DNA from 3 places in the Bradyrhizobium sp. CB3481 genome. Region 1 is predicted to be linked to each of the others. Evidence: predicted binding sites of a transcription regulator. Region 1 holds the regulator's gene; each other region holds the start of a gene.
The links. Region 1 encodes LexA, which represses DNA repair genes until DNA is damaged. Its sites were predicted from a motif close to TGTTCNNNNTGTGTTCNG; they were not measured.
Positions count from the first base shown of each region.

Region 2: QA643_RS00880 (YifB family Mg chelatase-like AAA ATPase) is a predicted target of LexA. The motif match lies at 2,511-2,528, and genes of this name have one in related genera.
Region 3: QA643_RS37790 (helicase-related protein) is a predicted target of LexA. The motif match lies at 3,167-3,184, and genes of this name have one in related genera.

Region 1 is NZ_CP121647.1:3,948,576-3,956,075, forward strand. It holds gene glnA (type I glutamate--ammonia ligase) at 1-334, opposite strand, end outside; gene QA643_RS19155 (hypothetical protein) at 442-624, opposite strand; gene QA643_RS19160 (SPW repeat protein) at 901-1,263, shown strand; gene QA643_RS19165 (hypothetical protein) at 1,456-1,713, opposite strand; gene QA643_RS19170 (hypothetical protein) at 1,830-1,970, opposite strand; gene QA643_RS19175 (ComEC/Rec2 family competence protein) at 2,226-4,514, shown strand; gene QA643_RS19180 (hypothetical protein) at 4,522-4,749, opposite strand; gene QA643_RS19185 (hypothetical protein) at 4,836-5,258, opposite strand; gene lexA (transcriptional repressor LexA) at 5,517-6,218, opposite strand; gene glp (gephyrin-like molybdotransferase Glp) at 6,420-7,500, opposite strand, start outside.
Region 2 is NZ_CP121647.1:185,526-193,025, forward strand. It holds gene QA643_RS00865 (hypothetical protein) at 1-779, shown strand, start outside; gene QA643_RS00870 (MBL fold metallo-hydrolase) at 1,005-1,976, shown strand; gene QA643_RS00875 (hypothetical protein) at 2,243-2,422, shown strand; gene QA643_RS00880 (YifB family Mg chelatase-like AAA ATPase) at 2,579-4,117, shown strand; gene QA643_RS00885 (nitrate reductase) at 4,402-4,599, shown strand; gene QA643_RS00890 (4Fe-4S binding protein) at 4,607-4,888, shown strand; gene QA643_RS00895 (chaperone NapD) at 4,885-5,148, shown strand; gene napA (periplasmic nitrate reductase subunit alpha) at 5,152-7,500, shown strand, end outside.
Region 3 is NZ_CP121647.1:7,847,119-7,854,618, reverse strand. It holds gene QA643_RS37805 (hypothetical protein) at 1-817, opposite strand, end outside; gene rpmB (50S ribosomal protein L28) at 1,094-1,402, opposite strand; gene QA643_RS37795 (DUF3108 domain-containing protein) at 1,902-2,768, shown strand; gene QA643_RS37790 (helicase-related protein) at 3,350-6,796, shown strand; gene QA643_RS37785 (RNA-binding S4 domain-containing protein) at 6,872-7,141, shown strand; gene fdxA (ferredoxin FdxA) at 7,277-7,500, shown strand, end outside.

The sequences.
Region 1 (7,500 bases):
AGCGGGCATCACGGCTATAGGGTTGACCGGTCACGGGGTCCCTGATGTTGCAGATCAGGACCAGGGTCGATGAAGGGGAATACGGGTCGAGGAAGGCCGTGGTCGGGTCCGGCACGACCAGCATGTCGCTTTCCTGAATCTCCTGGAAGCCGCGAATGGATGAGCCGTCGAATCCAATGCCTTCGCTCAGAGCGTCGATACTCGCTGCACCCGGCGGAATGGAAAAATGTTGCCACACCCCGGGCAAGTCGGTGAAGCGGAGATCTATCATCTGCACCTTCTTGTCCATGATCGACTTCACGAGATCTTCGGCCGTCGCACACTTCGGAAACATGGCTTCACTCCTGTCATGGAGAGCCGCATCTTGAGGTCGCGCCACCATTCAGCCGCGACGAAGCGGCCTGCAATGGGTTGTGGTTCTGCGTTGCCGCGCCGGCAGCCTCAGCTCTGGTGGGGCCCGCGCATGAGCTTCATCGCGTCTTCGATATGCCGCCAGGTTCTGGCCAGTTCGACCTCGCCGTTGGCCTCAAGTTCGATGGCGTTCTGGGCGGCTTCCGCGATGGCCTTGGGGCCATGTGCTTCCAGCAACTGTCGCGCATAGTCGTGGATTTCGATTTCTCGCATGGCGTCATGCTCCTCTCGTTCTGAACGCAACCGTGAATTCCAGTCGAGCCGAGAGCGGTAGACGTGTTGGCACCTGATCGTGCGCGAACAGTGTGCATCCAGCTGCGGCGCACTTGCAAGAGCGCTGTCGAGGGCGCTTTTCCGGGCGGTGGGTTGCCGGGATTGGCGGATGGCCCCGGGGCTAGGCACAGGCGGCAACACAGCGCAGGGCTGGACGGATGCGCTTTGAGAGCCGCACCACCATATCCATGGGAGAGGGAGGTGAGCATCATGCGCATGCGCATTCAACACTGGCAGGACGTTGCCAGCCTGGTGGTGGGTGCGTGGCTGGTCGTTTCGCCGTTTGTCCTGGGTTTGACCGGGGCAGCCGTTTGGCTAACCGTCGCACTCGGGTTAGGCGTCATCCTGTTTGCCGTCGAGGCATTCGTCATTCCTTCCTACTTGGAGGAATGGGGTGAGATGCTTCTGGGTGCGGCGCTCGTGGTAGCACCGTGGACGGTCGGCTACGAGCAGAGCGCAGCTGCGGTGAGCAGCGCGCTGTCGGGCCTGTTGGTGATCCTGTTTGCTGTCTGGGAGCTGATGACAGATCGTGACTTCAGCACCTGGTGGCACGATCGCTGGCATCACGGCGCTGGCTGAGGATGAGGGCGTTGGTCCTCTCGTCGACCGACCGCTATTGGTAGCGGTCGGCTGCGACGGGCATTGTCTTGAGCCTAACGGCCTCTCGCACAATCGCTGTCCACGCCGTTCCGTAAGACGGGCTCATCAATGGTGGACGAGCACATCGATGGCGGTAGATCGTGCCATGGGCTGCAGCGCACCACCAGCTCGCTAGCAGCCGCGGCAAATGCCCCGCATGGCTTTTGCGAGCTGGGCCTCGTCCGCGGTCATCGGCTCGTAGGGCTTTTGCTGCTCGGCCTCCCGGGCCTCGTTCGCCTTTTGCCGGGTGAGCCGCGCTGCTTCCTGGCGCTGATAGCAGGCTTCGCGCTCGGTGCGCGCCTCGATGAAGCGGCATTGTTCCGGCGTGGCGGCATAGCCGGAAGGGGAGGTGAGGACGATCGCAAGAAAAATCCAGGCCGCACGCTTCATGCCAGTTGTTGTCCTGATGCTCGATTCACCCCGCGCAATTGTAACCCCGGACGACATGCATTTCTTGCGGTTTCGTTGCGGGTGTCGGATTCAATGTGACGCATTGATCGGGGCCGTCAGCGCGGATCGCTCAACGATGGCGGAATGCCGCCGGTGACTTCCGACGTATCGCCGGAAATGCGCCAGGCCGCCACTCCGACGCATACCGTGAGCGTCAGAGCGATCATCAGCAGAAGCACGGAAGAAAACTGGCTCACATCGTATTCCGCAATGAACCTGAATTGCACAGAAACCAGCACGGCTGGCCGAGTCGATAAATGCAGTCAGGCTGACTTAATGGAGGTTTTCCACGGCGGATGAAGCATGTGCGGCGCTACCCGCTTGCGGCGAGCCTATCCGTCGGAGTGCATTTCCTGAGGTTTCTGCATCTGTTCTGCTAGCGGGCCCAATACACCGTCCGGTAGTCTTACACCCTTCACGAGATCGTAAGGTGTAGTCAAGGTGTAGGCTCGGTGGCGGAGCAGGGCGACACGTCGGGCCGAAAGCGCGGTTATGCCGGCACCTGGCCGCCGCGCGCCGCGGTGCCTGTCGGCCTTGCGCCGTCACCGCCTGCGTTCTGGCCGCCGCTGATCGAGACCCTGCGCGCCTGGGCGCGCGCCGAAACTGGCGCCGGGCGGCTGCTGCCCTGGGTGCCGGTCGCGTTCGGCTCGGGCATCGGGCTCTACTTCGCGGCCGATCATGAGCCGGTGCTGTCGGTGGCCGCCGGCCTGGCCATTGTGCTGTGCGCGGTGGCGGTCCTGTTGCGGCGGCAGAAATTCTTCCCCGCTGCCGTCATGATCGCAGCCGTCGCGTCCGGCTTTGCGGTCGCGACCTGGAAGACGGCGCGGGTGGCACATGGCGTGCTGGCGCGGCCGATGTTTTCGGTGTCGCTGACCGGCTTTGTCGAGACGCGGGACATCCGCGAGCGCACCGACCGTTTCGTCCTTCGCGTCGTCACCATGGAAAGCGCGCGCGGGACCACCAAGCTGGAGCGCGTGCGGCTGTCGGTGAAGAAGGGCGCGGCGCCCGATGTCGGCCGTTTTGTCGAGCTGAAGGCCCGGCTGTTGCTGCCGCTCGGGCCGGTGCGGCCGGGCAGCTATGATTTCAGCCGCGACATGTTTTTCGCCGGCATCGGCGCCTCCGGTTTCGTGATGGGCGCGATCAAGACGGCGGAGCCGCCGGAGGGCGGCGGGCTGCGCCTGCACTACTCCGCCTTCATGCAGGGCCTGCGCGATACGATCGACGCGCGGATCAGGACCACGCTGGAAGGCGACAAGCGCGCGATTGCGACCGCGCTGCTCACCGGGCGTCGGGACGCGATCTCGCCGCCGGTGAACGATGCCATGTTCATTTCCGGCCTCGGCCATGTGCTGTCGATTTCCGGCTACCACATGGCCGTCGTCGCCGGCGTCGTGTTCTTCGCGGTGCGGGCGCTGCTGGCGCTGTTTCCACTGCTCACGGTCGGTTACGCCATCAAGAAATGGGCGGCGGCCGCCGCGCTCGCGGCAGCCGCGTTTTATCTCCTGCTCTCCGGCGCCGAGGTCGCGACGCAAAGGTCGTTCTTCATGACGGCGGTGGTGCTGATCGCCGTTATGGTGGATCGCCGCGCCATCACCTTTCGCACGCTCGCGGTCGCCGCCTTGATCGTGCTGACGGTCGCGCCGGAGGCACTGGTGCATCCGAGCTTCCAGATGTCGTTTGCCGCCACCTTGGGCCTGGTGGCGCTGGTGCAGATCGGCATGCCGCGCCTGTTCGCAACCGCCGACCACACCGCCACCGCGCGGGCCGCGCTGTGGGGCGGCCGCGAGCTCACCATGCTGCTGCTGGCCTCCCTGGTGGCCGGGCTTGCCACCATGCCCTACGCGGCCTTTCACTTTCACCGGGTGACGCCCTACGGCGTTCTCGCCAACCTCGCGGCGATGCCGGTGGTGTCGGCTATCGTGATGCCGGCGGGCCTGCTCGGCCTCGTCGCCATGCCGTTCGGTTTCGATCGGCTGTTCTGGGCGATCATGGGTTTTGGCATCGACTGGATGATCGCGGTCACGCAATGGGTCGCGGCCTTGCCCGGCGCGGTCGGCCGCGTGCCGGCCTTCGGCATCGGCCCGCTGGTCGCGGCGAGCTTTGGCATCATCCTGCTCGGCCTGCTCCGCACGCCGCTGCGCTGGTCCGGCGCCGCATTGGTGCTTGTGGCGGCCATGTGGGCGGCGCGGGTGACGCCGCCGGACATCCTGATTTCCGCCGACGGCCGCCATGTCGGCGTTCGCGGTCAGGACGGCCGGCTGCATATGATGCACGCGGTGAAGGGCTCGCAGGATACGTTTCTCCTGAAGGAGTGGCTGGCGGCGGATGCGGATGCGCGCACCGTGGCCGATCCCTCGCTCACATCAGGCGTATCATGCGACGATTCCGGCTGCGTCGTGCCATCCGCCGGCGGCGCGCTGGTCGCGCAGGCGTTCCGGCCGGAAGCCTTTGCGGACGATTGCGAGCGCACGGCGCTGATCGTGACGCTGCGGCAGGCGCCAGCCGCCTGCGAGGCTTCCGTCATCGACGGCGGGCGATTGCGGCGCCAGGGCGCGATGGCGCTCCGGCGAAGCCGGGAGGGGCTTGCTGTCGAGGCGGTCAAGCCGCGCGGCATCGATCGGCCCTGGTCGCCAGCCGCAGCCGAGGACGGCGAGGCGGGCGCCGCGGTGCTGGCGCCACGCGTGCCGGCGCGTGCCGTCGATGCGACGCCGGCGGAGGCAGACCTTCAGGCGGAGGAATAGACGACGTTCAGTGCCCGTCGTGCGGAGGGCTTACCGGTATCTCGAACGCGCCGAGGTGAAATTCCTCCGGTGCGTCGGGGTCCGACGGCAGGTTGACCAGTGTGAACGAGGCGTCAGGGAATTGCTGCCAGATCGCGAGATCGTCGGCCGTGACCGTGAGCCAGCCATAGCGGAACATGTAGCGTCCCGGCTCGGTGACGCGTCCGGCTCTTTGCCATGTAACCTTGTTGACCACCGACTGCCCCTCGGCGCCGATTTTCCAGGCAATATAATATCACGTGATCCGCCGATTTGAACCGGCGGATCACGTGCGCGCGGCGTTTAGCCGGTCACGATGGAAGCGGCCGGAGGCGCTTCGACGGCCTTCGGGGCACGCTCGCCGCCGGTCTGGACCACCGGCAATTGCAGCACGGTCGCCCGCTGGCCTTCGCAAAGCTGCGTCACCAGCACGTGACTGCCATCGGGAAATTCGATCGCGTCATGGTGACGGTCGGCCACTTCGGGCTCGATCTGATTGAACTTGCCGACCCGCCACTCGGTGGTTCGCGTCCAGATCCAGCGGTTATCGTATCTGACGTCCTCGGCGAACGCCAGTTCGGTGCCGGGAAGCATGCAGACCGCCACTGCAGGCTCACGCTCTGACGCAAAGCCGCGGGTCGATGTACCGCGGAAGGTCGTGGTAACGAGCGTCTCGCCGACCCGGGCAGGGCGCGTCGCCACGGCGTGCAGGCTATAGTCACACATCGGATGGCTCCCTCGTTAGAGATAGCTGACCCGTGTCTGGAAGGAGGCACAGGCCTCTATCACAGTGGACTTTATCGTAGTGAAATTGGCAGAAGCATTTTCTTGGTTCTGGGCAATTCTGCGACGGGCCTACTGCGACCAAATCACAAGCGCGCTAGCGCGGCTTTTGTTCCTTCACGCAGCAAAAAACCCCGGCCGAAGGCCGGGGCTGGTATTGTCGCCGCGATGTACGCAAACCGACAGATCAATATTGAAAGATCAGTATTTGCGGTACAGCCCGATCAGCTTGCCCTGAATGCGGACCCGGTTGGGCGGCAGGATGCGGACTTCATAGGCGGCGTTGGCCGGCTCGAGCGCTATCGAGGCGCCGCGGCGGCGGAAGCGTTTTAGCGTCGCTTCCTCCTCGTCGATCAGCGCCACCACGATGTCGCCGGTGTCGGCGGTCTCATTGCGCTGGATCAGCGCCATGTCGCCATCGAGAATGCCGGCATCCACCATGGAATCGCCGCGCACTTCGAGCGCGTAATGTTCGCCGGAGCCGAGCATGTCAGGCGGCACGCTGATGGTGTGGCTGCGGGTCTGCAGCGCCTCGATCGGCGTACCGGCGGCGATCCGGCCCATGACGGGTACGGCGACCGGGCGATTGCCGTCGTCCTCGGCGACAGGCGGGGTCGAGGCGCGCTTGCCGAGCGTGCCTTCGATAACGCTCGGCGTGAAGCCACGGCGTCCGTTGCCGGCGGCGGCGAGCTCGGGCAGCTTGATGACTTCGATGGCGCGGGCGCGGTTGGGCAGGCGGCGGATGAAGCCACGCTCCTCCAGCGCCGTAATCAGCCGGTGGATTCCGGATTTCGAGCGTAGGTCGAGCGCATCCTTCATCTCGTCGAAGGAGGGCGGCACGCCGGCCTCTTTCAGCCGTTCATTGATGAAACGCAGAAGTTCGTACTGTTTGCGCGTAAGCATCGCGAGCAATCCCCCGGTTTGGCATCGTCCTTCGGTCTCGAATTTCAGGGCCCAGATCGCGGGAGTCCCCAAACTCCCAACCATAGACACTAGCACTCGAAACAAATCATGAACGGACACTATATGTTCGATATGTGTTCCGCAACCACTTAATTTCAGGTGAACGCATTGCGACAGCGGCCCGAAGCGCCATCTAGGGCGTCACTCCGGCAGGCGTAAGAGCTCGCAACGCGACCCCTTCACGGCAGCCGGCGCGAATGGCGGACGTATCACAAGTGCCCGTGCCGCAGCGAGATTCCCGAGCAGCGAGGAGTCCTGGTGGGTGACCGGCACGGCGGTCAGCGTGCCATCCTCGCGCTCTTCGAGACGGGCGCGGAGATAATCTTCGCGCTGGTCGTTGGCGGCAAGGTCGCGGCCCAAAACGGCGCTTTCCCTGACGTGATGGACGTGGTCGCGGCCCGATAATGCGCGAATCAGCGGCACCAGGAACAGGAAGCCGCAGACATAGGAGGAGACGGGATTGCCGGGCAGGCCGATCACCCGCATTGCGCCGAGCCTGCCATGCATCATCGGCTTGCCCGGCCGCATCGCGATCCGCCAAAAAGCCATCGTCGTCCCTTCGGCCTCGAGCGATCGCTTGACGAGGTCGTGGTCGCCGACCGAGGCGCCGCCCATGGTGATCAGGACGTCCGCTCCTGCCTCGCTAGCGCGGCGGATGCCTGCCGTGGTGGCCTCGACGGTGTCGGCGGCGACCCCGAGATCGATGACCTCGGCGCCCTCGTCCTCGGCCAGCGCCCGCAACGCATAACCGTTGGAATAGACGATCTGGCCGGGTCCGGGCGTCGTACCCGGCATCACCAGTTCGTCGCCGGTGGCGAGCATCGCGATTTTCGGTCGGCGGTGCACGGCGACTTGCGGATAGTTCATGCCGGCGGCGAGCGACAGGTCGCGGTCGGTGAGGCGGCGCCCACGCTTCAGCAGCACGTCACCCTCGCGGAAATCGACGCCGGCAGCGCGGATATGCCGCCCCGGGGCGGCGGCTTCGGTGATGGTGATATGATCGCCGTCGACCGCCGTGTCTTCCTGGATGATGACGGCGTCGGCCCCGTCAGGGATCACGCCGCCGGTGAATATCCGCACCGCTTCGCCTTGGCCGACCTTCCGTTCGAACGGGCGGCCGGCAGCGACCTCGCCGATCACTTTCAGCCGGGCGGAGAGATCGGCGGCGTCAGCGGCGCGCACCGCATAGCCGTCCATCGCCGACATCGCCTCAGGCGGCTGG
Region 2 (7,500 bases), 3.8 Mb from region 1:
ATGAACAGCTCACGCGTTTGACGGAGCAGCTTGCGCGCATGGAGCGCGACGCCACGCGTCCGTCCTCGGCCCGTCCGGCTCCGCAACCGAATTCGGCCAAACCTGCAGTCCAATTGCCGGCGATCTTACCTGTCCAGCCATCACCGTCAGGAAAGCCCTCGCTGCAAATCATCTTTGGCCTGGCGCTGGCGGCATGCGTCGTTGTCGCGACCCTGGTTTGGCAGCTAGCCTATGACGATGCGACACGGTCGGCGCCCCAGCTCGCTTCGTCGCCGTCCGCATCGCCGCCGGAGGACCGGGCATCACCCGCCCAGGCCGCGCCATCAATTGTTCAGATGGCCGCGGCGGAGCCTGCACCGCCGCAAGCCTCAGCCCCGCAAGCACCCTCACCGCCAGATTCACAGCCGCAGGCACCAACCTTGGCGCAGGCCGCAGCCCCGCAGGAGGCCTCGCCGCCGGCCGCCACGCCGTCCCCCGATCAGGCACAGCTCCTGCAAACCATCTCGCGCAACCTTGCCGATCTCGAGCGCAACATCGAGCAGCTAAAGTCGAACCAGCAACAAATGGTCAGCGACAATGCAAAGGCCATTGCGGAGCTCAAGGCGAGCCAGGAAGAGATGAAGCGCGCGCTCGCAAAAGCCTCCGATCAGGCCGCGCCGAGGGTGTCCCCGCCTGCGACGCAGCCCGCTCCCAGCGTGCGCAGGCCGGAGCGGCCACGACCGCAAGCAAGATCGCGGCCCCGATACCCCAGGGAATGGCTCTACGACGACGATTGGTAGCCGCGCGGTCGCGCAGCTGGCCTGACGTCGCGCAAAAAAATCTGGGATACCATCGAGAACAAACGCATCGCCAACTGACCCCGCACCGCGTCATCGCATTTTCACATCCCTGCCGCGCCTTCTCCTCCCACTTGCCAATTTTGGCAGGCGGGCGCAGCCTGTAGCTGCGGATGAATCTGTCCGGGCATAAAACTGCAATACATAAAATTAGTGGAGGGAAGAGGCATGACGACGAATCTTTCGCGACGGTCTTTGCTTGCGCTTGGCGCCGGTTTCGGCGCTTCAACGATGCTCGGTGGCAGTGCGCTGGCCAAGGCGCCCAAACTCAACACCCAGACGCCCTATTGGCACCGCTTCACCGTTGGTGATGCAGAAGTCACCGTTGTCTCCGACGGCCCGCTTCCGCTCGGCGACCCCTCCGGCACCTTCACCGGCGTGCCGAAGGAGGAAGTGAAGAAGATGCTCGTCGACAATTTCATGAATCCCGACAATGTCGTGCTGGAGCAGAACTCGCCGGTCATCAACACCGGCGACAAGCTGGTGTTGTTCGACACCGGCATGGGCACATCAAAGGCGTTCGGGCCTACGACCGGCCAGCAGCAGAAGAACCTTGCTGCCGCCGGCATCAAGGCTTCCGACATCGACGCCGTCGTCTGCACCCACGCCCATATCGACCATATCGGGGGCCTCGTCGGGGCGGACGACAAGCCGCTCTTCCCCAACGCGCAGGTCTATATTTCACAGGCCGATTACGACTACTGGACCGACGAGAGTAAGCTCGGCAGCCCGTTAAAGGACTTCGTGATCCATGCGCGCAAGAACCTGCTGCCGGTGAAGGATCGCCTGGTGTTCATCAAGGACGGCCAGGAATTCCTGCCCGGAATCCAGGCGATCGCCGCGCCCGGACACACCGTTGGCCACACCATCTTCATGGTGAGCTCGGCGGGCAAATCGTTCTGCTTCCTTGGCGACCTCACGCACCATTCGGTGCTGCTGATGGAGAAGCCGCGAATGGAATTCTCCTATGACACCGATCCGAAGCAATCTGCGGCGTCGCGGGTGAAGCTGCTTGACATGGTGGCTGCCAACAAGATCCCGGTGATGGCCTACCACTTCGCCTGGCCAGGATACGGCCACGTCGCCAAGAACGGCGATGGCTTCCGCTATTATCCCGAGCCGATGAACATGCAGCTTTGAGATAAAGTGTCCGGGGCCGGCGCTCAGACCGGCTCCGGATCATCACGATGCCGTCATGCGCGCGGCTTGCAGGCTGCGTCGAGCGTTGAATGGGCGTACCGTAGAAACGATCGCCGATGACCGGAATTGGTTTCCTTTAGGCGAGCGAAACACCGTGAGACTGGCTGCAAAGGCAACATGAGCGTCAGGCCGCAGGACCAGCAGGCGCCCAAACCGAAATACAGAGCCGTCTCGACCGCTTGGCAGCCAGTATGGAGGCCCAGCAAATGACCAAAGACTTCGTAGCCATTGGCGCTGGCATGCTCATCGTGGGGTTGGGAATATGGAGCTTTCAGCACGATCCGCAAAACACGCGACCTGCGGAGATGCAGGTACGCATTCTCGCCGACGACCCGGCGCTGAAACACGTTTCGGAAAATAGCCCCTACATGCGAACGGAGCGCTGAACACAATCAGCGCTGACTGCCTGCGTTGACGATCCGTAGTTGTGCCGGGCAGGCCAGCGCCTTGCCGCCGCGCGTTTCTTTGCACCTATGTTCTCCTATTGTTCTTGACTTATCCTCCGGTTCCCCGCTACCTTCGATTGCGTCACGAGGGGCAGCATGGTTGCGCGGGTATCTACGGTAGCCTTTGAAGGGATCGAGGCCCGCGCGGTCGACGTACAGGTGCAGGTCGCGCCGGGGTTGCCGGCCTTTGCGATCGTGGGTCTGCCCGACAAGGCGGTATCGGAAGCGCGGGAGCGGGTGCGCTCGGCGCTGATTGCCTCGGGACTGGCGCTGCCGGCGCGGCGGATCACGGTCAACCTCGCCCCGGCCGATCTGCCGAAGGAAGGCAGCCATTATGATCTGCCCATCGCGCTCGGGCTGATGGCGGCAATCGGCGCTATCCCGCCGGATGCGCTGAACGGTTTTACCGTGCTCGGCGAGCTCGGGCTCGACGGCTCGATCGCGCCTGTCGCAGGCGTGTTGCCGGCTGCGATCGGCGCCAACGCGCGCGAGGAAGGATTGATCTGCCCCGCCGCCTGCGGCACGGAAGCGGCGTGGGCGAGCCCCGACATCGAGATCATCGCGGCGAAATCGCTGATCCAGATCGCCAACCACTTTAAAGGCACGCAGGTGCTGTCGCGCCCGCAGCCGAAAGTGCACGAGGCGGAAGCGACGCATCTCGACCTCAGAGACATCAAGGGCCAGGAAAGCGCCAAGCGCGCGCTGGAGATCGCCGCGGCCGGCGGACATCATTTGCTGATGATCGGCTCGCCCGGCGCCGGCAAGTCGATGCTGGCGGCGCGGCTGCCCTCGATCCTGCCGCCGCTGTCGCCGTCGGAGCTTCTGGAAGTCTCGATGATCGCTTCCGTCGCCGGCGAAATCCGCGACGGCGCACTCACTGCGCGGCGCCCGTTCCGCAGCCCGCATCATTCCGCCAGCATGGCTGCGCTGACCGGCGGCGGCCTGCGTGCGAGGCCCGGCGAGATTTCGCTGGCGCATCAGGGTGTCTTGTTTCTCGACGAGCTGCCGGAGTTCGATCCGCGCGTGCTGGATTCGCTGCGCCAGCCGTTGGAGAACGGCGAGGTCTCGGTCTCCCGCGCCAACCACCGCGTCACCTACCCGGCGCGCTTCATGCTGGTCGCCGCGATGAACCCGTGCCGCTGCGGCCAGGCCTATGATCCCGGCTATTCCTGCAGGCGCGCACCGGTCGAGCGCTGCACCGCCGATTACCTGATGCGCATCTCCGGCCCGCTGATGGACCGCATCGATCTGCGCATCGAGGTCCCGGCGGTGACCGCCGCGGACCTGATCCTGCCGCCGCCGTCCGAAGGTTCGGCAGAAGTCGCAGCCCGCGTCGCCGCCGCCCGCGATATCCAGCTTGCGCGCTATGCGGCGGCCGGCATGCCGCAGATCCGCACCAATGCCGAAGCGCCGGCCTCTCTACTGGAGACGATCGCGCAGCCCGATGCGCAGGGACAAAAGCTGCTGCGCGATGCGGCCGAAACCATGAAGCTCACCGCACGCGGATACCATCGCGTGCTGCGCGTCGCGCGCACGCTCGCCGATCTCGACGGTGCGGAAAAAATCGGCCGGCTGCATCTGGCCGAAGCGCTTTCGTATCGCGCACTCGCCGAGGATTTGCGGCGAGCGGCATAACGCGTCGCAACGTCAACCAGCTGGGCCGGCTCTTCGCGCAGCCGCGTCATATCGAAACGTCGTTAAACAAGCGAAGCCTTTGCCTTTCTTTCGTTGATTCAGATCAACCCTCTGTTCCCGCGCAGCAGCTAAGGTGAATTCGGGAGGCGTGCACATTTCCTGCAACGGCGCAGGCGTGGCACGCGTCTCTGATCACATGACAACAACGCGAACGGCAATGCGGCCGCCGGGGGAACCGGCACGGCCGAATTGATGGGTTCGCTTCTGAGGCGACAGTTCGGGATATGCTCGACACGTCAGTTAAGCAGAATGCGCCGCCGGAAAGGTCCGGCACGGTCGGCCGGCGCGCCGAGCTCTTGGTGTTCGGCATCATCGCCGCTTTCATCTGGCCCATCGTCGCCGTCGGCGTGGTCGGCGGCTACGGCTTCCTCGTCTGGATGACGCAACTGATCCTGGGACCGCCCGGTCCCCCCGGCCATTGAGGCCGCCATGGAAAGCCCGGGCCCCTCGCGCCGCGCCCTGTTTCGCGGTCAATTCCTCACCAAACCGGTCGCGCTGATCGGCGACGGCTGCCTCGCCGAAGCCGGCATCTTCTGCCGTTCCTGTGGCGATGCCTGTCCGACTTCTGCCATTCGCTTCCGTCCTCGTATCGGACTGCCGCCGCAGGCCGTCGTCAATGAGGCAGCCTGCACCGGCTGCGGCGAATGCGTCACCGCCTGTCCGGGCGAGGCGATCACGCTCGGCGCCGCGCGTCATGGAGAAGCTTCATGACGGCGGACGCCACCATCCACATCTCAAGCGCGGTGGTGTCGGTGCTGCCGGAACGGCGCGATGAGGTGCTGCGCGCGCTTGCCGCGCTGCCGGACCTCGAGATCCATCAACGCGACGCCAGGAAGATCGTCATCGTGATGGAAGCGTCCGAGAGCGGCATCATCGGCACGCGTCTCGCCGAAATCGCATGCTGGCAGGGCGTCCTGTCGGCCAACATGGTGTTCGAGCAGGTCGAAAGATCCGCCGATATCGGAGACTAGAACATGTCACTGTCGCGACGCGAATTGTTGAAGGCGCAGGCCGCCGCCGTGGCCGCTGCAGCCGCCGGCATCGCTGCCCCTGCGGCCGCGCAACCGGTGCCGGGCGGCATCGGATCGCTGGAAATCAAATGGTCGAAAGCGCCATGCCGATTCTGCGGCACCGGCTGTGGCGTGATGGTCGGCGTCAAGGACAACAAGGTGGTCGCCACCCATGGCGACACGCTCGCTGAGGTCAATCGCGGGCTGAATTGCATCAAGGGATATTTCCTTTCCAAGATCATGTACGGCGCCGACCGCCTGACCACGCCGCTGCTGCGCAAGAAGGGCGGCGTGTTCGATAAGAACGGCGAGCTGACCCCGGTATCCTGGGAGGAGGCCTTCGACGTCATGGCGGCGCAGGTCAAGAAGGTGCTGAAGGAGAAGGGTCCGAACGCGATCGGCATGTTCGGCTCGGGGCAGTGGACGGTGTTCGAAGGCTATGCCGCCACCAAGCTGATGCGGGCCGGCTTCCGCTCCAACAACCTCGATCCGAACGCGCGCCATTGCATGGCCTCGGCAGCGGTTGCTTTCATGCGCACCTTCGGCATGGACGAGCCGATGGGCTGCTATGACGATTTCGAAGCCGCCGACGCCTTCGTGCTGTGGGGCTCCAACATGGCCGAGATGCATCCGATCTTGTGGACGCGTCTCACCGATCGCCGGCTGAGCCAGTCGCATGTCAAGGTCGCGGTGCTCTCGACCTTCACCAACCGCAGCTCCGACCTCGCCGATATCCCGATCGTGTTCAAGCCGGGCACGGATCTGGCGATTCTGAACTACATCGCCAACCACATCATCACGACCGGGCGGGTGAACCAGGATTTTGTGAAGAACCACACCACCTTCGTGAAGGGTACGGTCGACATCGGATATGGCCTGCGCGCCGATCATCCGCTTGAAATGAAGGCCAAAGGCGCGGCGACCGCCGCCGCGACCCAGCCAATTGATTTCGATTCCTATGCCGCCTTCGTAAAGGACTACACGCTCGAGAAAGTATCCGAGCTGACCGGCGTCGAGCGCGGCTTCCTGCAGGAGCTCGCCGAGCTCTACGCCGATCCCAAACGCAAGGTGATGTCGCTGTGGACCATGGGCTTCAACCAGCATGTCCGCGGCGTCTGGGCCAACCAGCTCCTCTACAATCTGCACCTCCTCACCGGAAAGATCGCCGAGCCCGGCAACTCGCCGTTCTCGCTGACTGGCCAGCCTTCCGCCTGCGGTACCGCGCGCGAGGTCGGCACCTTCGCGCACCGGCTGCCGGCCGACATGGTCGTCATGAACCCGGAGCACCGCAAGCACACGGAAGAAATCTGGCGCATTCCCCACGGCATCATTCCGGACAAGCCCGGCTATCACGCCGTCGAACAGGACCGCATGCTTCGCGACGGCAAGCTCAATTTCTACTGGGTTCAGGTCAACAACAACGTGCAGGCTGCGCCGAACAGTTCGCGCGAGACCTATCCGGGCTATCGCAATCCGGACAATTTCATCGTCGTCTCCGACGCCTACCCAACCGTCACGGCGCTATCGGCCGATCTCATATTGCCGGCGGCCATGTGGGTGGAGAAGGAAGGCGCCTACGGCAACGCCGAGCGCCGCACCCATGTGTGGCGGCAGCTTGTCAATGCGCCTGGCGAAGCGCGCTCCGACCTCTGGCAGCTCATGGAATTCTCCAAGCGCTTCACCACCGACGAGGTGTGGCCGGCGCAGATCCTGAACGAGAATCCCAACTATCGCGGCAAGACGTTGTTCGACGTGCTGTATCGCAACGGCAAGGTGGACAAGTTTCCGGCCAGCGAGATTCCCGCCGAATACGAGAACCGCGAGTCGAAAGCGTTCGGGTTCTACGTGCACAAGGGCCTGTTCGAGGAATACGCCGAATTCGGCCGCGGCCACGGCCACGACCTGGCAGACTACGACCAGCTCCATCAGGTCCGCGGACTGCGCTGGCCCGTCGTCAACGGCAAGGAGACGAAATGGCGCTACCGCGAAGGCCTTGATCCCTACGTGAAGCAGGGCAAGGGCGTCGAGTTCTACGGCAACAAGGACGGCAAGGCGCGGATCATCGCGGTGCCCTACGAGCCGCCCGCCGAATCGCCCGACAAGGAATACGACGTCTGGCTCGTCACCGGTCGCGTGCTCGAACATTGGCACTCGGGATCGATGACCATGCGGGTGCCGGAGCTCTACAAGTCGTTCCCCGGCGCGCGCATCTACATGCATGCCGAGGACGCCCGCGCCAGGGGCATCAACGAGGGCGCCGAGGTGCGGGTGATTTCCCGGCGCGGCGAAATCAGGACCCGCGTCGAGACCAAG
Region 3 (7,500 bases), 3.9 Mb from region 1:
CAGCGTGATCTTTGATCTCAATCGGTCGGTAGTTAATCCTGTAGAGAGCAGGTTCGGCGAGGATTAGCGCTGGGCGCAAAAGCGTCATCGCGTGAAATGGTTGAAAACCTATCTGATCTCGAACGTCAATTACGGCCTTGGCCGTTTCCAGGATCAGGTCAGTATACTCCTTCTCAGTACTGCCAATGAAGTGTTCCCCTGGTTCGACAGAGCGGCCCGATCGGAGGAGAGAGAGATAGTTAGGAATTGTTACGTTGTGTCCCTGCTGCTTGAGGCCGCTTGGAATGAATTGCGGTTCCATCCATTGCGGTAACGCAGTTTCCGTCGCGGCTCTCTGCTCATCCGAAAATAACTGCGGAGATTGATTAAGAGCCTGCAGGCAGTAATCGCGCAAGACTTCAATCGTGAAAGCTGCTGGGGTGACTCCTTCTTGAACATCGATGTTCGAAATGTGCAGCACCGGGCGCTGCTGTTGTGCCTGCCAAGCGCGAACACGCGCCGCACAAGTGCGCTCGCCCGAGAAGAGTACGACAAAGGGCGAAAGGTCGTTGGTAGACAAGCTTTCAAGAGCGCCGATGTTTAGTGGAGCCCAGCAAAGCGATCGAAAGCCGCCCATGCGTTGGGCAACTATGTCATCTATCTTCGATGTTGGTTCGAGAACATCTGCTGGCAGTCGCGCAATCATAGTCAGCGCCCATTCGACTGAGGGCCAGCTAATCGAGAAGCCTTGCAGCAGAGTGACGTCCTTGAGGTCGTCCGTTTCTAGAATGACGTAATAGTAGATCTTGAGCGCGTCAAAATGCATCTCTGAAGGCATGGCTCGTGCTGTTGGTTGGATGGCGGAGGCGGTGTCCTTGCCAAGAAGTTCTTACTTATAATACTACTGCAGATTGAAAATGATCCACAATGCCGCGTATCAGCTTTGATGCTTGCTTTACCATCGCAGTTGGTTTGTTGCACTTCTGCGCAATCGCGAACTTCTGCCTAATAAAGTGTCGAGACGTGCGGGATGGGAAAGCTATCAGTAAAAAAAAACGGCCGGGTCTTCCGACCCGGCCGCTCCAAACTCAATCCGCCGATGTAGCTTAAATCTTTAGCTCGCCTTCTTCACGAACGCGGGCTTGCCGACCTTCTTCTCGATCGCGCGCTTCAGGTCGAGGGCGCGGGGGGAGAGGACGTCGGCCTTGGCCTTGAGCAGGTAGGCGTCGAGGCCGCCATTGTGGTCGACGCTCTTGAGTGCGTTGGTCGAGACGCGCAGGCGCACGTTGCGGCCGAGCGCGTCCGAGATGAAGGTGACGTTGGTCAGGTTCGGCAGGAAGCGCCGCTTGGTCTTGATGTTCGAGTGGCTCACCTTGTGGCCCACCTGGGGGCCCTTGGCCGTCAGTTCGCAGCGCCGGGACATTGTCAAAATCCTCTTCCATCCCCGCCAAAGCCAAGCGTGTCACGCGGCCAGCGCGCGGGGGGTCCAAAATCGCGTCCATTTCCAGGAACCGCGGGTGTATAGGGGGAGACGGCCGCGAGGTCAAGGTTTGTTGGGTGGCTTGGACCATGGCCGCCGCGGTTCCAAGCCTCTGTTTTTGACGCGTTTTCTCTGGCGCGAACCGGAGGTCCACCTCCGGATCGAGTCCGAGGGCGTGCTGCGCCAGAAAACGCGATTTGTATCGTCCGCTGTAACGGCTGGTTTACTAGGGCTTCCAGTCACTTAAGGGACCATATAAAGGGCGCAATCCGCGCCGACACCATGGCTTTCGAGAGAGTGCCGTCGGCCCCAGCCATCCCGCATAGCGGCGGGCAGCCAGGAGAGGTCGGAATTGCGTGGTTATCGCGAAAACACGCGTTGTTTGCCGGATATTTCTGCCTAAATGAACATCAGCACGCGCCGACCCCGGGACTTTTCATTGGTGACCACGCCTCGCGCCGTCTCTTCGTTCGCGCCTTCTTCAAGGCTCGGGCTCGTTTTCGGCCTGTTCGTCCCGGCGCTTCTGGCGCTGGCACCGCAAGCAGCTTCCGCGCAGGGGCGGCTCGATGCGCAATATGAGGCGACGCTGGCCGGCATTCCCGTCGGCAAGGGCGCCTGGACCATCGAAATCGGCGACGACACCTTTTCCGCCTCCGCCCAAGGCGGCACCGCGGGGCTGTTGAAGGCGTTTTCCGGCGGCAGCGGCTCCGGCGCGAGCGTCGGACGCATCGTGAATGGCGCGCTGGTGGCGAGCAACTACACCGCGACAACCACCACGCAGAAGAAATCCGAGACCATCCGGATCTCGCTGGCGAACGGCAATGTGAAGGAATTTTCGTTCGACCCGGTACCGCCGGTTGATCCCGACCGCATTCCCGTCACCGAGGCGCATCGCAAGGGCGTGCTCGATCCGATGACCGGCTCGATGCTGCGCGTGCCTGGCAATGGCGAGGTGCTGTCGCCGGATTCCTGCCGCACCGGCGCAGGGATCTTCGACGGCCGCCTGCGCTATGATCTGAAACTCGATTACAAGCGCATGGAAACGGTGAAGGCCGAGCGCGGCTATCACGGGCCGGCGCTGGTCTGCGCCATCTATTTCACCCCGGTCGCCGGCTACATCCCCGACCGCCCGGTCATCAAATACCTCGCCACCGAACGGCGCATCGAAATCGCCTTCGTGCCGATTGCGGGAACCCGCATCCTGGTTCCGTTCCGAATGAGCATTCCGACGCCGTTGGGGCTCGCCATGCTGGAAGCGACGTCGTTTGTGACATCAGCGGCACCGCCGCGGGTGGCGAAGACGAATTGATTTCGAGCCGCCCGCACAGCGGCGTTGCGAGAATGATCGCGAAAGCAAAGTGAGGGACGGATACTCTATCGCTCCCTCCCCCCTTGCGGGGGAGGGTAGGGGAGAGGGGTAAGCCACGAGCACCACCGTTGCCGCTACCCCTCTCCCTAACCCTCCCCCGCAAGGGGGGAGGGAACGCGGCGTCACCTGAGGCGGCACCGATGCGCAACACAACCGCTATGAATCATGTTGACTCTTCGCCACTTCTGATTCGACACACGACTTTAAGAAATCGAGCTCAAAACCGCCGCTTGTGGAGCCCGTGCAAACTTGATCTAGTGCCTCCCTGTGCGCTTCAGCGCGAGATGTTGCGGTGAACGTATCGGGTTTCGGTAGGAGTCAGCGATTCGGACGCGATTCGTTCCAGACTCGTTCCAGAGCTTAAGCCGCGACCGCATCACCGTCGCAAAGTGAAACAGTTTCCCGTCATTGCGAGCGAAGCGAAGCAATCCATCGGGCCGCAGAAAGTATGGATTGCTTCGTCGCGTTGCTCCTCGCAATGACGGTGGAAGCGCCGGATTTCAAAGAAACACCTGCACGTAATGGCCTTCTCTCCTTCCTCGTTCGCCTCCGAACGCGCGCCCGGCGCGGGCGTCACTGCCGTGCTCGGGCCGACCAACACCGGCAAGACGCACCTCGCCATCGAGCGGATGCTGGGGCATTCGTCCGGCGTGATCGGCCTGCCGCTGCGCCTGCTCGCGCGTGAGGTCTACAACAAGATCGTGGACCGCGCAGGCGTCGAGAGCGTCGCGCTGGTCACCGGCGAGGAGAAGATCAAGCCGAAGAATCCGCGCTACTGGGTCTCGACCGTCGAGGCGATGCCGCGCGATCTCGACGTTTCTTTTCTGGCCGTCGATGAAATCCAGATCGCCGCCGATCTGGAGCGCGGGCACGTCTTCACCGACCGCATCCTGCATCGCCGCGGCCGCGACGAAACGCTGCTGCTGGGCGCGGCGACGATGCGCCCGATCATCGAGCGTCTCTTGCCCGGCGCGTCCATCATCACGCGGCCACGGCTGTCGCAGCTCGAATTCGCGGGCGACCGCAAGATCACGCGCCAGCCGCGCCGAACCGCGATCGTCGCGTTCTCGGCCGATGAAGTCTACGCGATCGCCGAACTGATCCGCCGCCAGCATGGCGGCGCAGCCGTGGTGCTGGGATCGCTCAGCCCACGCACCAGAAATGCACAGGTCGCGATGTTCCAGAACGGCGACGTCGATTATCTCGTCGCCACCGACGCGGTCGGCATGGGCCTCAACCTCGACGTCGATCACGTCGCGTTTGCTTCCGACCGCAAATATGACGGCTACCAGTTCCGCCGGCTGACGCCGGCCGAGTTCGCGCAGATCGCCGGCCGCGCCGGGCGCGCCACCCGCAACGGCACCTTTGGCACCACGGGCCGCTGCGCGCCGTTCGAGCCGGAGCTGGTGAACGCGCTGCAGAACCACACCTTCGACAGCGTCAAAATGCTGCAGTGGCGGAATTCGAAGCTTGATTTCTCCTCGCTCGGCAGCCTGCAGGTCTCGCTCGCGCTGCCGCCGGGGCACGAGGCGCTGACCCGCGCGCCGGTCGCCGAGGACCAGCGCGTGCTCGATCACGCCGCCCGCGACGGCGAGGTGAGGGAGATGGCCCACGGCAAGGCCGCCGTGGAGCGGCTGTGGGACGCCTGCGCGATCCCAGATTATCGCAAGATCGCGCCCGCGGCGCATGCCGAGCTGGTGACCACGCTTTATGCATTCCTGATCAAAAAGGGCTACATCCCTGACGCATGGTTCGCCGCCCAGGTCGACCAGGCCGACCGCATTACCGGCGATATCGACACGCTGTCGGGCCGGATCGCGCAAATCCGTACCTGGACCTTCGTCGCCAACCGCCCGGACTGGCTGGCCGACCCCGACCACTGGCAGGGGATCACCCGCGAGGTGGAAAATAAATTATCCGATGCGCTGCATGAACGCTTAACAGAGCGTTTCGTTGACCGGCGGACCAGTGTATTGATGCGCCGCCTGCGGGAGAACTCAGTTTTGAATACGGAAATTGGCAAGACCGGCGAAGTGATTGTTGAAGGCCACACGATCGGCCGGCTCGATGGATTTACCTTTGCGCCCGATGCGGCGGAGGCGGGGTCTGACGCGAAGGCGCTACAGGCCGCGGCGAGCCAGGTGCTGGCCAGCGAGATCGACGCGCGCGCGACAAAGCTTGGCGCTGCTCCCGACGACCAGTTCGTGCTGACCTCGGACGGTACCATCCGCTGGACCGGCGATGCGGTGGCAAAGCTCGTCGCCGCCGACGATGCGCTGCATCCGCGTATCAGGATCATCTCCGATGAGCGCCTCTCCGGCGCGCCGCGCGAGGCCGTGCAGGCGCGGCTCGATCTCTGGCTGAAGACGCATATCGAAAAGCTGCTGGGCCCGCTGTTCGGCCTGTCGAAGGCCGAGGACATCACCGGTATCGGCCGCGGCATCGCGTTCCAGCTCGTCGAGGCGCTCGGCGTTTTGGAGCGCTCGAAGATCGCCAGCGAGATGAAGGATCTCGATCAGACCTCGCGCGCGACCTTGCGAAAATACGGCGTGCGCTTCGGCGCCTACCACATCTATTTCCCCGCGCTGCTAAAGCCCGCCGCGCGAGCGCTGGCGTCGCTCTTGTGGGCCGAGAAGCAGGACAATGTCGACATGTCCGCGCTCTCGGGCGCGCAGCACCTGGCGAGCTCGGGACGCACCTCGTTTCCGGTCGACAAGGCGCTGCATCGTGACGCCTATCGCGTGCTCGGCTATCGCCAGTGCGGCGAGCGCGCGGTGCGCGTCGACATCCTGGAGCGTCTCGCCGATCTCATTCGTCCCGCTTTGGCGTGGCGCGAGACCTCGCCGGGCGAGAAGCCCGCCGGCGCGTTCGACGGCCGCGGCTTTGTGGTGACGCAGGCGATGACGTCGCTGACCGGATCGGCCGGCGAAGACTTTGCCTCGATCTTGCGCGCGCTCGGCTACCGCATGGACCGCCGTCCGCCATTGCCGCCGAAACCGGTGGAAGTGGTCGAGACGGTTACCGCCGAGACGCCGCCGGTGGAAACGGTTGCTGCCGAAGCGCCGCCAGTCGAGGCGAGCGCCGAGGCAACGGCCGAAACGCCGGCCGAGGAAGTCGCCGCTGAGCTGCCTGTTTCCGGCGATCCTGCGCCGTCGTCATCGCTGCTTCCGGAAGTCACGCCCTTCGCGCACGTAGCCGAGGAGCTTAGTGCGCCTGAAGTCACGCCGGCGGAAGCCGCGATCCTGGATGCGCCGCCGGAGCAGGAGACGCCGGAAGCGGTCAGCTCCGCCGAAGCCGCAGCCGAGCCCGCCACCGCGAGCGAAGCGCCGGCCGAAGGCGCTGCCGCTGAAGCTGTGCCCGCCGAGGCCGCTTCCACCGAGGCCAAACCTGAAGCAGAAGCGAAAGCCGAGACGCCGGCCGAGTCGCAGCTCGTCGAAGTCTGGCGCCCCGGCGGCCGCTCCGACGAGCGCCGCCCGCATCACGATCGCAACCGTCAGCGCCACCACGGCCGCGCCGCGGAAGGCGCGCCGGCTGCCGGCGAAGGCGAGGGGGCGCAGCGTCACCGCCGTGGCCGTCGCGGCGATTTCAGAAAGCCGCGCGAGGGCGCGCCGGCTGAAGCAGCAAGCGCGCCTGCCGCTGAGGGCGCACCGGCACCTCAAGCACGTCAGGACCGTCCGCCGCGCGAGCGCTTCGAGGGCAAGGGCCGTGACCGCGACGAGCGCCGCGACAAATTCGATCGCAACAAGGGCGACCGCAAGGGTGGCCGCGACAAGGGCGATCGCGAGCGCGGTGGCCGCGACTTCGGCGGGCGCGACAAGGGCGGCCGTGACAAGCGCGAGTCGGGTCCGTCGCATCGCCAATGGGCGACCAGTGCGAGCCCGCGCGAGCGCGATCGCGCCGCCGATCCGAATTCGCCGTTCGCAAAGCTCGCGGCGCTGAAGGAGCAGCTCGCCGGCCGCAAGGAATAACAGAGCGTTTTCAAGCGAAGTGGACACCGGTTCGCGTCAAGAAAGCGCGTCAAAAATAGGTTTCTAGAGGGTTGATTGGAGCGGCAGCGTCTCGACAAATGGCTGTGGCATGCGCGGGTGGTGAAGGCCCGCACCTCCGCTGCCGCGCTCGTCGAGGCCGGCCATGTCCGCATCAACGGCGTGCGGGAGAAAGCGCCGGGCCATTCGGTGAAGCTCGGCGATGTCCTCACCATCGGGCTCGATCGCGGCGTGCGCATCCTCAAGGTGGTGGGCTTTTGTGAGCGGCGGGGCGATGCGGCGGCCGCGCGCGTGCTCTATGACGAATTGCACAGTGGCAAGCCGTAACTATCTGCAAAAGGCGCGCAGGGAAGCTGAAATTGGGCTGCCAAAGGCCCGCGGCTTCCCTTGCGGCAGCGCACTGCATGCGCTACGCAAACCCCGGAAATCTGATCCGTATTTGAGCCTTGTTCGGAGCGCTGGATGACTTACGTCGTCACTGAAGCCTGCATCAAATGCAAATATACCGACTGCGTTGAGGTCTGCCCCGTCGACTGCTTCTACGAGGGCGAGAACATGCTGGTCATCCATCCCGACGAATGCATCGATTGTGGCGTCTGCGAACCCGAGTGCCCCGCCGACGCCATCAAGCCCGATACCGAGCCGGGTCTGGAGAAGTGGCTCGAGGTCAACACCGAGTACGCCAA